One region of the Solibacillus kalamii genome, then DNA from elsewhere that is predicted to be linked to it. Evidence: predicted binding sites of a transcription regulator. Region 1 holds the regulator's gene; the other holds the start of a gene.
The links. Region 1 encodes Rex, which represses fermentation and respiration genes when NADH is low (regulators of the CRP and FNR family bind a similar motif). Its sites were predicted from a motif close to TTGTGAAATATTTCACAA; they were not measured.

Region 1 (8,172 bases):
CGTAAATAGGTTTAGTGACATTTTCTTCAATACCCTTTAAAACGTCGACTGTTGTATAACCTGGATAAGAAAAACCTTTATTGAATACAATCTGGCTTTTCTGATCTTGGTACTGTTTAGCAAGTAAGTCTGCATAACCAAAACCAATTTCACCGTTTTCATTCATTCCCGCTGCCAGTGAGTCACCAAGCGCTACATAATGAAACGACTTACTTTCATCTTCTGCCTGCACTATATTTGTGAATGGTAAAACGAGTTGTAAAACGAGCACAAGTGCAAGTAAAACCGAAAACTTTTTCATCCAATTCCCCCTTATTTTGGAACATTTCTACATTATAATTTATCAATTATTAAAATACAAAACAATAAAAAATCGATTGCTTTGCAAAGAACAAAACAATCGATTTTTATAAATATGTCGGATTCTTATTGGAATTACATCATTCCTGGCATACCCATGCCACCCATGTCCGGCATACCGCTGCCTGCTGGTTCTGGAATATCTGCAACTACTGCTTCTGTTGTTAAGAATAGAGAAGCTACTGACGCTGCATTTTGTAATGCTGAACGTGTCACTTTCGCTGGGTCAACTACGCCTGCATCAACCATGTTTACCCACTCGCCTGTTGCCGCATTGAAGCCAATACCTACTTCTTCACGTTTTAAACGGTCAACGATAATTGAACCTTCTAAACCAGCGTTTTCAGCAATTTGACGAACTGGTTCTTCTAAAGCACGTAAAATAATACGTACACCTGTTGCTACATCGCCTTCTACTTGATCCAATACTCTTTCAACTGCCGCATAAACATTTAGAAGTGCTGTACCACCACCTGATACGATACCTTCTTCTACTGCTGCACGAGTTGAGTTCAATGCGTCTTCAATACGTAATTTGCGCTCTTTTAATTCTGTTTCTGTTGCAGCACCAACTTTAATAACTGCAACACCGCCAGCTAATTTTGCTAAGCGCTCTTGTAATTTTTCTTTATCAAATTCAGAAGTTGTTTCAGCAAGTTGTGCACGGATTTGGTTTACACGACCAGCTACTGCATCAGTGTTACCAGCACCTTCAACGATTGTTGTGTTATCTTTTGATACGATAACTTTAGCAGCACGACCTAAAGTTGATAAATCAGCTGATTTTAAATCTAAGCCAAGATCTTGTGTAATTACTTGACCCCCAGTTAATACTGCAATATCCTCTAACATTGCTTTACGACGGTCACCGAAGCCTGGAGCTTTTACTGCTACAGCATTGAATGTACCACGTAATTTATTTACTACCAATGTTGCAAGTGCTTCACCTTCAACATCTTCAGCAATAATTAAAATTGGACGACCTTGTTGAACCACTTGTTCTAATACTGGTAAAATCTCCTGAATGTTTGAGATTTTTTTGTCTGTAATTAAAACGAATGGATTATCAAGTACTGCTTCCATTTTATCCGTATCTGTTACCATATAGTGTGATGCATAACCACGGTCAAATTGCATACCTTCTACTACATCTAATTCTGTTGTAAAACCTTTTGATTCTTCAATTGTAATAACGCCGTCGTTTCCTACGCGCTCCATCGCATCCGCAATGTATTGACCGATTTCTTCATCAGCCGAAGAAATTGCCGCTACTTGTGCGATAGATTCTTTATTTTCAACTGGACGTGCAATTGCCTGAAGCTCTGTTAATGCAGCAGCAACCGCTTTATCCATACCTTTACGAATACCTACTGGGTTAGCACCAGCTGTTACGTTTTTAAGTCCTTCACGAATCATAGCTTGTGCCAGTACTGTTGCAGTTGTTGTACCATCACCTGCGATTTCATTCGTCTTAGAAGCTACTTCCGCTACTAATTTTGCCCCCATATTTTCATATGCGTTTTCTAACTCAATTTCTTTTGCGATGGATACACCGTCATTTGTAATAAGGGGAGAACCGAATTTTTTCTCTAAAACAACGTTACGTCCTTTAGGTCCTAAAGTTACTTTTACAGCGTTAGCTAATTTATCTACACCAGATGCCATTAATGAACGTGCTTCTTCTGAAAACTTAATATCTTTTGCCATAATTCATTTTCCTCCTAAATTTTACGATCTATTTTTTTGATTTATTGTTTATGAAGATGTGCAGCTAGCAATGCTTAGTATGTATAACTAGCTGCAATTTTCTTTTGATTTTGTAATTATCCGACAATTGCAAGTACATCGCTCTCACGCAGGATTAAATATTCTACGCCGTCGTACTTCACTTCCGTACCAGAGAATTTAGAGAAGATAATTTCGTCGCCTTCTTTTACGTCAAGCTCAAGACGAGTGCCGTTGTCAAGAACACGACCTGTACCTACTGCCACTACTTTACCAGTTTGTGGTTTTTCTTTTGCTGAGTCGGGTAAAACAATACCAAATGCAGTTTTTTCCTCTACCTCAACAAGTTCGATAATGATGCGATCTCCTAATGGTCTTAACAATTGAAACAACCTCCTAAGAAATTTTCTATTTTTAGCACTCTCATTTGTCGAGTGCTAACACATTTATTAGTTTAATGAATTCCATATTTTTTTGCAAGTATGTGCACTAAAAAATTTTGATTTATTGGCAAATTCCTCTACAATAATGTTAAATGTATAACAGTGGGCTATCATAATAGCCCATATTAAACTCTATAATAGAAGGTACAGCATTCCACATACTTTTTTGGGATGTGTAATTCTACTAGTCAGTAAGAGAAAGAAGGTTTTTCATCCGTGACTTCCCGTTCATCAGATAAGTTCAAAACGCAGAAGACCGCATTTTATGTGTTAATAACTTATATCATCTGTCAGTTATCAGTCTTATTACTTATATTCATCCCAGGCTTAAAAGATTCCCTTTTACAACTATTTTCTGGTATGTCTGAGCAGGATCAACTTATAAAATTATCTGCTTGGTGGTCAACTATTTCATTTGCGGTTGCCTTTATTGTGAGTTTTATATTAATCTCCCGCAATAAGCAATTTTGGGATGTATTTAAAGGGGAAAAGGCATCAATTGGTGCTTCTATTGGATGGGGTATCATCGGTTTCTTCCTTGTCTTTTTAGGGCAGACAATCGGCGCATACATTGAACTTGCTTTAGGAATTGATATGGGATCGGAAAATACCGAAGCCATTATGAGTGTCACAAAGGTGGCGCCGGTTATGATCATTGCGACTGTCTTATTAGGACCAATCTTGGAAGAGCTTGTATTCCGTCGTGTAATTTTCGGTTCAATTATACAAAACTATAATTTCTGGATTGCGAGCATTATTAGTGCAATTGTATTTGCTGCGATTCATATGGATTTTACGCATATTTTACTGTATACAATTTGCGGTATGATCTTCGCATTTTTATATCATAAAACAAAGCGCCTTCTCACACCGATTATCGCGCATATTTTATTAAATGGTTTCGTCACATTTATCCAAATGAATGCCGATAAGTTTCAAATATAACTTTTACCCGCTATTTTACATAGCGGGTTTTTTATATAACCTTCTTTAAAGGAAATAAAAAAAACGCTACCAAATTCGATAGCGTTACCATTAACTGTTATTCATCTGCTCCATTTGCCGACGCTGCATTTCGAGTAGCTCTTCTACCTGCAGCTCACGCCCTCGTTCCTCTTCTGCTAAAATCCGCTCTTTTTCAGCCACTTCATATTTTCGATAACCAAGACGTGCAATGACAATACTTACTTCATATAAAATAAATAGTGGTATTGCAATAATGATATTCGATACTAAATCAGGCGGCGCCAGCAATACCGAAATCACGATTAATACAAAATACGCATATTTTCGGAATTTCACCATGAGTTTCGGGTTAATAATTCCGAGACGTGAAAGAAACAGCGTTAAAACAGGCAATTGAAATAGCACCGCAAAAGGCACTATTAACTTAATTAAAAATGAGAAGAATTCATTAATACCGATTGTTTGCGTAATATTCAAATCATTGGATAATTCCGTCATAAAGCGCATAATAAATGGAAATAACACAAAATAAGCAAAGGCTATTCCCCCTATACACAGCGCAAAAGCATACGGAATATATTTCAATGTTGCCTTACGTTCAGCCTCATGCAAACCAGGTGTTATAAAAGCCCATAGCTGGTATAGCAGTATTGGCGATACAATAACGGCAGCTACAATAAATGTGACTTGTAAATACACGGTTAAAGGATCTGCCGGACTAAATGCATTCATCGAAAAACTGGCAGCTAAATCGCTGCGTTGAATGTATCGAATAAGCGGTTTCGCCGTATAGAATCCGACGAAAAGAGCCATCACGAAGAAAATCGCCACAAAAAATAAGCGTTTTCTAAGCTCTTCCATATGTTCAACTACGGTTAATTCTCTTGAATTCATAGCAATACATCCTTATTTTACTTAACTTCGTTTTTTTCGTTCTCTTTATGTTCAATCACTTTTTTCTTTGTATCGAAATCGTCGTCGTCGTCCGTCAAGCCTTTCGTAGCGCTACGGAATTCACGTAAAGTTGTCCCCATTGCACGACCTAATGATGGCAATTTTTTGGGACCGAATATTAGCAAAGCAATCAGTCCAATGATTATTAGGCTCACAGGTGTAATCGCATTTAAATGTACAATCACTATAGCCACCTCCTCTATTATTATGTATATTTTACATTAATTAACTAGAATTTGCTATTTATAGTAATGAACATTTTGTTACTTACCTGAGTTTCGTACTAAATACGTAAGTGCCTGTAATTCTACCGATAGATCGATGTTCATCACTTTAATCGTGTCAGGAACAGATAATCGTACTGGTGTGAAATTTAATATACCTTTTGCATTTATTTTAACGAGTCGGTCTGTCATCATTTGTGCTGAGCGGGAAGATACCGTCAATATTGCTAACTCCGCGCCAAATTCCTCATACATTTCCTCCAAACGATCTGGATGGAATACTGGAATATCACTTATCGTCGTTCCTTCCATCGGTGCTTTCGAATCAAATGCAACAACGATACGCGTGTTGTGATTTTTTTGGAAGTTATACTTTAATAAGCCATTCCCCAGATTCCCGACTCCTATTAATGCAACATTCATTACCTCGTCCTGGTCTAAAGTTTGTCGGAAAAACTCCAGTAAGTACTGGACATCATATCCATACCCCTTTTTACCGAGTGCCCCAAAGTAAGAAAAGTCACGTCGAATCGTAGCAGAATCTATTTTCATCGCATCACTTAATTCCTGTGAAGAAATACGCTTTTTACCTTCAGTTGCGAAGTTTTTCAAAAATCGATAATAAAGAGGAAGTCTTTTTGTTGTTGCTTGTGGAATTTTTACTTCTTGTTTCACACATTCTCCTCCTATGTACATTTGGAAATCTTTTTCAAATAATGCCTCTGTATAACGTGTCAAGATGACCTACACGATTTGATCAAGTAGTTGTCGCCAAGCGATATGACACGCTTAACATAAACCCCACTCTTTGTGCAGAAGCAAGTTAATCTTACTAAACAAGGAGCGACAAGTAAAGTATCCATCGTTGCGTACAATGTTCCCATCCATTAAACTAAATAGGAGAAACTGAGGTGTAAACAATGATTGTCTTACAAGTAAATCAATTATATAAATCCTTTATTACAGATGAAATATTAAGCGGTGTAAAATTAGAAGTGCAGCACCGTGATCGTGTGGCATTAGTAGGGCGAAACGGTGCCGGCAAGTCCACATTATTAAAAATAATTGCCGGACAAATGAGCTACGACTCTGGTGAAATTATTATTCCAAAAGATATTCAAGTCGGCTATTTGGAGCAGCATGCAGGCATCGACTCTGAACTTTCAATTTGGGACGAAATGATGACAATTTTCGCAAACTTGCAAAACCAGGAACAAACGCTGCGTCAACTTGAACAGCAAATGGCCGATCCTGCCATTTATGAAGATAGCGAACAATATGCACGTATCATGGCAGAGTATGACCAGTTGCAGCATGATTTCAAAGATGCAGGCGGTTATCAGTATGAAGCCGATACCCGTTCTGTTTTGCATGGTATGCAATTTTTCCCTGAAGATTATCAAAAGCCGATTCGTTCTCTATCCGGGGGACAACGGACACGACTGGCCCTCGCAAAGCTTCTTTTGTCAAAGCCCGACCTCCTTATTTTAGATGAACCGACCAACCATCTTGATATTGAAACACTGTCATGGCTGGAAGGCTATTTAAAAGGTTATGATGGAGCTATTTTAATCGTCTCGCATGACCGTTATTTCCTAGATCAGGTCGTGTCGATCGTTTATGAAGTATCCAGAACAAAAGTGTCGAAATATGCAGGGAACTACAGTGCTTATCTAGATGAAAAGGCAAAGAACTATGAACGTGATTTAAAAATGTATGAACGTCAAATGGATGAAAAAGCCAAGCTCGAAACTTTTATTCAAAAAAACCTTGCCCGGGCTTCAACTACAAAGATGGCACAGTCACGTCGCAAAGTTTTGGAAAAGACTAGTTGGATGGAATCTCCTGATGGCGATGAAAAAAGTGCCAACTTCGGCTTTACTATTGAGCGCCAAAGCGGAAATGATGTACTGTCGGTGGATAATTTAACAATTGGGTTCACGAAAAAGGCGATTTCCGAAAATATTGGAATGCGTGTCTTTAGAGAAGACCGTATTGCACTTGTCGGTCCAAACGGTGTTGGGAAATCTACTTTATTGAAAACAATCGTTCAAGATATCGAGGCACTTGCCGGAGATATCCGTTACGGTACGAATGTGCAAATTGGCTACTATGACCAGGAACAGGCGAAACTTCATTCAAATAAATCTGTTCTTAATGAACTTTGGGATGAATGGCCGTTATTAAATGAAAAGGATATCCGCAACATCTTAGGCCGCTTCCTTTTTAGCGGGGATGATGTGTCAAAATCAGTGAACTCCCTATCTGGTGGAGAAAAAGCGCGTCTTGCACTTGCAAAATTAATGATGCAAAAATCAAATTTCCTAGTACTTGATGAGCCGACGAACCATTTAGACTTGGATAGTAAAGAAATATTGGAAAATGCTTTAATTGATTATCCTGGAACGTTGCTATTCGTTTCACATGACCGTTATTTCATTAATCGTATTGCCACTAAAGTTGTTGAACTATCAAGTACGGGTTCGTTCGAATATTTAGGTGACTATGATTATTATGTTGAAAAGAAAGAGGAACTTGAAGAATTAGCTGCAATGAAAGCCGCAGCCATTGAAAAAAATACGACTGAATCGACCGCTCAAACAAAGTCTACATCGATGATTGATAAGGACGCGAAAAAAAGAGAACGTCAAATTCGGCGTGCTATTGAGGATATTGAAAAGCAGATGGGGGCTTTAGATGAAAAAATCGCCGTCTTTGAGGAACAACTTTGTGATCCTGCCATTTTTTCAGATCATGAAAAGACATTATCGATTCAATCTGAGCTGAATGATTTGAAAGAACAGCATGAAACATTTGAAATGGAATGGCTTGAACTAAACGAAGAGCTCGAACAGCTATAATTTTGGAGTGTCCATCAACATATGGGCACTCTTTTTTTAGAGGCAGACGAAAAGCTTGTTTCTCCAAAAATTTATGTTTATTTATTGCTATTGTATAATATTAACCCTTTCTATCATCCAATCTACATAATAATCATATATATAGGTCAATACGCCAAATTTCAACAAATTTCTCCACAATTTTATTCACAATATAAATCTAGTAATATCAACATATCAACATAGTTTTCCACATTATCCACATTTAAAATCAAAGTTATGCACATTGCTGTGTGAAAAAGACACTACTATATATAGATAAGTCACATGTTACCCACAAGTTATTCACACTTTGTGTATAAGTACGCATGTTCGCAAGTTTTTTTGTGGGTATTTAACTTTATCTGTGGATAATTTTCAGAAAAGTTGAACAGTCAATAAAAACTTGTTATAAATGAGATTTATCCATCATAAATTACTAGATTCGACTTTTTTATATTATTGAAAGAAAACAAATTAAATGATCGTTATTTTTTCTATAAAAAAAAGCATGGTGAAAGGATGTACTGCTACATCCTTTCACCATGCTTCTATACCCTATTTCCAGCTCATGAGCTCCATGCCAGGTCGCCCATTCATTGCTAAATTCCCACGAATCCC
Region 2 (8,172 bases), on a different contig from region 1:
AAGCCTAGTGCGGCCGCTTCTACTATTTGAATTGGCGCTACACGAAATTCCTCAAAGATAAACATCAGTGCACCTGTTGACATCGCAAAAGGCGGGATGAGTATTTTTTTTGTGGATACCGGCTTTTTTTGTGCACGTAGTCTAATGAACATTACAAATGAACCCATTAAGACTGCCATAATCGTCGAACCAATTAATAAATAGTGAGAAGGTATACTGTCAAACATCATATTCCTCCTCTTGCATGAACGAGTGTAAAGTTAACGTATATACGATTCATGCACCCTTTTTACCTTATATTACTTTCCTTAGTATAGCACGGTCTTATTAAGCAGGGAACTGTTAGAATCCTTTAAAACCATCGAAAATCGGCAAGAGAAGATTAATGATATACGTCAATCCGTCAAAGAACAATAAAATGCCGACCGCAATCATAATATAGCCGCCAACTACTATGATTTTTTGGCTATGTGTGCGAATCCAGTTCATTCGTGAAATGAAGAATGACAATGTAAAGAATGGGATAGCAAAGCCTAAGTAGTATGCTAGCATATACCACATTGCAGAGTCGGGATTCGTTCCACCAAGGGTAATAATCGCTGCCAGTATTGGTCCTGTACAAGGTGTCCATCCCGCTGCAAAAGCTAGACCGATCAGCACCGAACCTAAATATCCGGATGGTCGGTTTTTGAACTGGAACTTGCGGTCTTTCATTAAAAAGTCAATTTGCAGCAGACCAACAATCATTAAACCGAATGCGACAATTAAAATGGCTCCAATTTGACGCAGTAAGTCCTGGTACTGAAAAAAGAAATCTTTCGCTAACGATGTTCCAAATCCAATGGCGATAAATATAATCGAAAATCCAAGCAAGAAAAATAAAGTATGTAAAATTGCGCGTTTTTGCATCATCCCTTTTTCGGCTTTCAGCTCATCGAGTGTCATACCGGTTATGTAGGACAAAAATGCAGGATAGAGCGGTAGCGTACATGGTGAAATAAAACTTAAAAACCCGGCACCGAACGCTAAAAGGATATTTAAATCTGTATTCATGCTGCTTCATTCTCCTTAACATTGATACCTTCATCGTACCAAATTTCCCCATACATTACTTGCTTTTTTAAATGAAAATTTTTTGACAGCATTTTGTGGTTGATTTGAAAGGTAAATGTGCGAAAGTGCCGCGCTAATGATTTAAAAATAAATGCTCTGTCTGCATGATTGGACTGACACTTTAGCACATTTGAGAAAAGAAGGGCGTGTTTTATTATCGAATCATATCAATAATAAAAAGACTGGAATAAATGAACGAGGTAAATAGGACCACAATTGAAATCGTAATTAATTGGAACTTCAGCGACCAGCGCCATACACATTCCTTTGGATAGCTTTTTTTCCATCGGAGAGCTGCCTTAAAGTTAATAAACCAGCAATGCAATGTGATAAAGATGGAAGGAATGGTATACAATGCGATCAACAACAAAGATTGTTGGAATACGTTTGTCGTATATTTTCCGTAATGAATCATGAAGTATGGGAGTACGAACCAGAATACGGATGTAAATACTAATACGACAGCTGCCAAAATATGCAGCCATAAATATTCACTGTGTGTTTGCCTGTAATGTTTTAATGCTGCCTGCATGATAAATCACCTACTTTTTTCACTTACTATTCCCGCTTTTTGTCGAAAATGAAACCGGGAAAATATAGTAAATAGAAAAATTCTGCCTTTATCTCTTAAGATTAAGGCAGAGTTTTTTAAAATGATGAAGATAATTCGAAAATTTCTCTGTTGGACCGTAAATTCCATTCAGGTTCGAAGCGTTTCACAATTGCATTTTTCAGTTTATTCATTGCTTTTTCATTTCCCATTGGATATATTGCAAAATGCACATCGCTCGTCGGCAAAAGCTGTGTTATCTTTGCGTTTACATGACAATGTGTAGACGTTCCATCCCGATAGCAACCTTTTGCATATATGCTGCCAATATGCTGATTAAAACGCTCTTTAAATGTTCTTGCGCAAACACCACAAAACTTCAGTTCATTGTTTGCAATAATCGTATAAATGCCTCGCTGTTTCAATAAATTCTCATCTCCACTGACAATAAAGCGCGAGTAAACCAAGTCACCGTAATTATTTAAAAACTGTCTGTAAATAGGGTTGCCTTCATCTTTCAGAGATTTTAATGCAGCCCCTGCTGGCATATCCAATAAATAATTCTGTTTGTTTACACAGTCTTTTAAATGCTCGTATTTCTTTTGTTTCGTAAGCTCGCCCAACGTTTTTTTATCAAAACTCTCAAATAAGTCGGCAATACCCTGTTCTAGTACAACTATCTCTACTTTAGTGAATTCTATTTTTTCTTCATTTATTTGGATAAACATTAATATTCTCCTTTCAATAAATCCCCTTTTTACAACAATTTCGATATAAAAGATTAAAACCCTCTTTATTTTTCAAATTCTGTATTAGTACACAATTAAACATTGCTTGCTTGCAAAAAAAAGCGATTCGCTCTATTGAACGAAACGCTTTACTATTAAAAATTTACTTTATCAAATACTTCCAAATCAATAATGCGTGCCCCTTGTTTTAAGATGGCGGCTTCTAGCTCGTCCACTGTCGATTGTTTCGCGCCTTTTTCCAGAGTAATAACTACTCGACGTAAATAGGTCGTGTCATCATCAAGCGAGAACACACAGTGCAGAGGCCACACCTTTTTGACCGCCGTCAGAACTCTTATTAAAATTCCGTCCGTATCTGGTAATGCAATTGTAATGGCACAGCTCCCTGTTCGGTAACCCCACGCCTCTTCCAATAGCTCAAATACTTTAGAATGAGGTAAAATGCCGGCAAAGTTCCCTTTTGTATCAACAACCGCCAAATAAGGCAACTGTTTAATCGAATGGAATACTTCAAAAAAAGAACTGTTTTCGTGGACGAATGCATCTGCTTCTTCAGTCAGTGCTTTTACCGGAGCTTTCATATCGCCTTCCTTTAATTTATATTCGAGCACTTCAATTTTATAAATATTTCCGACGAATTTTTCACCTGCTTCATCCAATACCGGGATGCATCTGTAGCCGTTATCATTTAACTGACCGAGCACGTCTTTGATCGGATCCGTCTCTTTTACATAGCTTACATCTTTTTTCTTTACATACCTTTGTTTAACTAACATGGCATTACCTCCTTGATGTACTACTCTTATTTTAAGGGTAGTGATTCAAATACGAAAGCAATTTTTAGAATATTTCGTATTTCCTATTTGTAAATTTCATAATAAATATACGCATACGCTAAATCCAGGCATTTTTGATAGCTAGTTAAACCATTTTCTTTATTATTTACTGAGGCAAAATAGATGGCCTCCAGTTCACTGCTGTTTTTCGGATAATATTCACGGATTTTATAGAAAACCTTTGCACATAGTGTATCGGTACAGTTTTCAGACAGCTGAATAATATAGCCGATTGTCGATTCATCAAGGCGGGTACTCGTGATGATGACATCTTTCATCACTCTCATCATTTCTTCATTGATTAAATGAATAATTTCATTCAACTTCTCTTTTTCAGTCGCCACCACTTTACAATCAACTAGAACGAGCGTATACCCCTCATCTTTCACTGAGTTCAATAGGTATGTACCCGTGAGATGAAACTGTTGTAATGGCGATATAAAGCTTTTATCCAGTTCAAAATCGTTCGTCGTGGATGTTTTAATATATTTTTCCATATAGCGTTTATCGGTTTCAATTTTACGGTAAAAACGTGACTGGTACTGCTCCATCTTTTTTAAGAGGATTTCTTCATTAATCAGCTTGTAGGAACGGGTAATATATTTATAGCATTCCTGCACTAAGTCCTTATGGCTATTCGCTTTCATGGAAAGCAGGAGAACTTTATGCATTACTTCAATTGCACATTCATATCGGCCATTTTCAAATAGAATTTTACCTCTCAGGACACGCACATGGAGATCGATTCGGGAAAACTTTTCAAATGGATACTCTTTAAAATAATCATTAAATAATTTCTCCGCATAATCTACTTTTCCAAGCTGCAATGACATTTCAATATGTGTTATAAAACGGACAAGCAAGAACCGATCATCTTCCGGCTTCCCCATCTTTAAAAAGACAGCAGGTATTTTGCTGATATCCCAAAAGATTTCTTTCGGTAATTGGTCCATTTGGGTTGCAAAATAATTATGCATCGCAAGTGACAGCAATGCATAATTTTCTTCTTCCAATGCCAGGCTGCTCGCAAGTCTGTAATATTTTTTTGCCTGAACAAATTCAATACTGAAAAAATAGCAGTGTCCAATAATTATATAGAGTTGAGCTAAGCACTCCTTAAGATTTTCTTTAAAATGCTCTTCCTGATCCAACAACAGTTGTAAAATCTTCAGATTGCTATTAGCTAAAACAAAAGGTTCACTATCAAAACGTAGAAAGTCACTCATCTTTTCAAAGTTCCCCTCTTCTAGTAATAATTTGAACATTACTCTATACGCCTCATAATGTGCATCCAATGATGTAAATGTTTGTGATCGATAATGGTCAAGCTGCAATGTTTTAAGTTGCTCCCCCATCGTTATATACACCTCCTATTTTTCCAAAGATAATGGCTCGTAAAGTTCTCTTTTAATAATTGAAAATTGGTCCATAAAACGAATGACTTTCTGTTTAAAATTATTATATATTGCTGCATTCTCCTCTAAATACTGGCGCAGATCTTTTATTATTATCGTTTCGATTTGGACGAGTTTTTTTGGATAATGCTCGTATTCATAGAAGCGATCATTAAATAATTGCTTTGAGCTGTTTTCAAATTTCATATATAAATCATATTGTTCTTTTGATAATGATTCGAGTACATCACGCAAAAGATCCAAAAATAAATTGACTGTCATTACCGAAGCCATTAAAGCATTCATATAAGATCCAACCGTTGTTTTTTTCAGTCGTTTTAATTTCGAACTGACAAGGATCTCATTCAATATAAAATTTCGCAACAAAAAAATGAGGGCATACTCGGAATTGATGACCGGCTCTTCCTCAAAATAAAAGTAAATCCAAACATCACTTACACTGTCTTTTGCAAAAGATAAGTGTGTAAAGTCATGGCGGATTAAATGGAAAAAGTATTCAAAATGCTCAAGCTGTTTAAATTGTTCCACCTGTTGCTCAGTTAATATAAATAACGAATTCGATGTATCAAAATCCTTCATCTCCACACCTCATTTACAACCTTTACTACCATTATAATAGTTATTTGTTAAATTTTGTTGTATTTTGTAAAATAAAAAGACATACCCGAAAGAAAGTGACTTTCGGGCATGTCTAAACTAATTAATATGAATTAATATGCTAGGCCAAATAACGCTTTAATATGAGTCATATAGCGGATATTTGAAGCTTCTTTCATTAATGAAGCTGGTAAACCTACTAATTGAGTGTTGTTTGCCCCAACTGTAGCAATACCATCTTTACGACCTAAAGAACCTAAAGTACCTGAGTTAGTAAATTTGAATTCTTTTAAGTCGGCACCTTTAATTTGTGCAAAAATGTTGTAACCTGCAGTTTCACCTTGCTGCCATGCTACTTGAGCAGTTGGCGCATAAGTTGGGCGGTCACCTGGGTTTGGAATATGTGCTGATGCATCACCAATAACAAATACTTCAGGATGTGAAGTAGATTGCAAGAAGTCATTGATTGTTGCTTTACCGCGATCTGCAGCTAAACCAGATTCAGCGACTAATGGAAGCGGAGCAACTCCGCCTGTCCATACTAATGTGTTTGCAACGATTGGCTCACGGTCTTTTAATTGAATGACATTGCCTTCTACGCCAGTAACAGGTGTTGATGTAATGAATTCTACACCGCGCTTCGATAATGACTTAGTTGCACGATCGATTAAGTTTTCCGGGAATACTGGCAAGATTTTTGGACCTGCTTCAACTAGTTTGATTTTAAGGTCTTCAAATTTAACACCGTATTTCGCAGCAACTTTAGGGAAGTGGTCTACGATTTCACCAACAAGCTCAACGCCTGTTAAACCGCCACCGCCGATAACGATTGTAGCATCTGCTTCGTCTTTTGTTGTTGCATATGCTTTAATGCGTGCTTCAATATGCTCGCGAATTGCATTTGCTTCATCTACTGATTTTAATACGAAAGAGTTTTCCTCTAAACCTGGGATTCCGAAGAAACCAGTTTGGCTACCTAGAGCAACAACTAATGTATCGTATTGTAATGTTTTGCCGTTTGAAAGTACTACATTTTTGCTTTCAACGTTAAAGCTGTTTACTTTTGCGATTTCCAAGTTGATGTCATAACCTTTGAAAATCTTTTCAAGTGGTAATGATACAGCACCTTCAGCAATTGTACCGCCAGCTAAACGGTGTAATTCAGTAATGATTTGATGTGTTGGGAATTGGTTTACAACTGTAATACGCGCTTCGTCTTTATTTAAATATTTACGAGCTGTTTGTGCTGCTAATACACCAGCAAATCCAGCACCTAAAATAACGATTTCTTTAGTTACCATATTAAAAATCCTCCAATAAAATTAGATTATACAAATTATTTCATTTGTTTACGTTCAGATGCTACTTGTAAAAATGCATTAGCAAAACGTAATGCCCCTTGAACTTGTGGGTCTTTTAACATTTTTAATAAGCCGAATACACCTACTGTTTCATTGCTGACTTCAGCACGGTCTTTCGCTTCAATCGCTGTCTGTGCCAATGATTTTGCAGTACCAACAACTGGGCTAGCCATTTCTGTTACAGCCGCAACTGTATCATTTTTTAATGTTTCGTCTGTAGCAACACTAGTCGCAAAATCATAAGTTTTTGTTAATAATGTAGTCATCTCAGCCAATTTTGGTAAGTTATCTACTAAAGTAGTTAATGAAGCTTGTACCTCTGGCTTTAGTAACTGATCTAAAACATCTAATTGCTCTTGTGTAACAGCCACTTTTTCTACCTGCTGATTATTCATTTCTGACATAATAACTCTCCTTTGCCATCACTTAATATTATTTTTTTCGAAAATTTCATACCCGATTGTAAAAACTTTCATATACCATTCAATAAGCAACGATAGCACAAAGATTCGTTTGTTACAATTAGAAAACGGAAATAAACGACCGAAAAACTTAATTCAAGAATATTCTGTAATTTTATTATTTAAAAAAATTTAATTTTTATGTATTTAGCTTAATTTTGTGTATTTTATATTAAAAATCCCCTTCATTATTTTCAATATTAAAAGTATTAAAAAAGTTACTTTTCATCATTATTAAAGGTTATTTAATTACTGTAAATGAGGGAAAATAAAAATTCATACCTAGTAAAAGTGTTTCACCCCCCTCCTCTATTTCCCACCCTGTTATTTTTCTAAAAAAACTTTCTCTTTAAACTGTTGATTTGACTCAATAGGAACCTCCACGTTGCTATGAAACGAAAAAGTGCGTACTTTTTTTAATTTTCGAGTGGATCCATAATAAAAAAGCAACAAAATACTTATTCAATTGGAGGATCAATAAATGATTACTAGTTTACAGGATACAATCAAATTAAATAATGGGGTAGAAATGCCGGCAATGGGCCTTGGCGTCTTTCAGGTAGAAAACGATACAACGGCAGAAATCGTTAAAAATGCGATTGAGCTAGGTTATCGCAGCATTGATACAGCTGCTATTTACGGCAACGAGGCGGGTGTTGGCGAGGGCATTAAATTAGCACTGGCCTCTACCGGATTAAATAGAGAGGACTTATTCATCACTTCTAAAGTTTGGAACGCCGGTTTAAATTATGAGGAAACTGTTTCAGCTTACGAAGAGAGCCTGGAAAAATTAGGGCTGGATTATTTGGATCTATATTTAATTCACTGGCCGGGTCAAAATAAATTTGCCGAATCTTGGACCGCTTTAGAGGATCTGTACCTAGAGGGTAAAATTAGAGCAATCGGGGTTTGCAATTTCAATATCTCGCATCTTCAGGTTTTATTGAAAACTGCTCGTGTAACACCAGTCATTAACCAAGTAGAGTTTCACCCGCGTTTACAACAACAATCATTACGTGCATTTTGCACAGAACACAATATTCAATTGGAAGCTTGGGCTCCATTAATGCAAGGCGGGCTACTCGAAGAT

Region 2: the regulator Rex is predicted to act here: its motif matches at 7,082-7,099, upstream of CBM15_RS07700 (helical membrane plugin domain-containing protein).

The regions. Positions count from the first base shown of each region.
Region 1 covers NZ_NHNT01000018.1:4,638-12,809, reverse strand. The annotation lists gene CBM15_RS18355 (S-layer homology domain-containing protein) at 1-301, opposite strand, end outside; gene groL (chaperonin GroEL) at 436-2,067, opposite strand; gene groES (co-chaperone GroES) at 2,184-2,468, opposite strand; gene CBM15_RS18340 (CPBP family intramembrane glutamic endopeptidase) at 2,745-3,473, shown strand; gene tatC (twin-arginine translocase subunit TatC) at 3,564-4,388, opposite strand; gene tatA (twin-arginine translocase TatA/TatE family subunit) at 4,406-4,633, opposite strand; gene CBM15_RS18325 (redox-sensing transcriptional repressor Rex) at 4,712-5,347, opposite strand; gene CBM15_RS18320 (ABC-F family ATP-binding cassette domain-containing protein) at 5,593-7,533, shown strand; gene tsaD (tRNA (adenosine(37)-N6)-threonylcarbamoyltransferase complex transferase subunit TsaD) at 8,110-8,172, opposite strand, start outside.
Region 2 covers NZ_NHNT01000003.1:140,093-148,264, forward strand. The annotation lists gene CBM15_RS07660 (CcdC family protein) at 1-227, opposite strand, end outside; gene CBM15_RS07665 (cytochrome c biogenesis CcdA family protein) at 343-1,053, opposite strand; gene CBM15_RS07670 (hypothetical protein) at 1,268-1,645, opposite strand; gene CBM15_RS07675 (GIY-YIG nuclease family protein) at 1,762-2,391, opposite strand; gene cbpA (cyclic di-AMP binding protein CbpA) at 2,547-3,188, opposite strand; gene CBM15_RS07685 (dehydrogenase) at 3,272-4,603, opposite strand; gene CBM15_RS07690 (serine protease) at 4,619-5,242, opposite strand; gene CBM15_RS07695 (NAD(P)/FAD-dependent oxidoreductase) at 5,374-6,561, opposite strand; gene CBM15_RS07700 (helical membrane plugin domain-containing protein) at 6,597-7,025, opposite strand; gene CBM15_RS07705 (aldo/keto reductase) at 7,564-8,172, shown strand, end outside.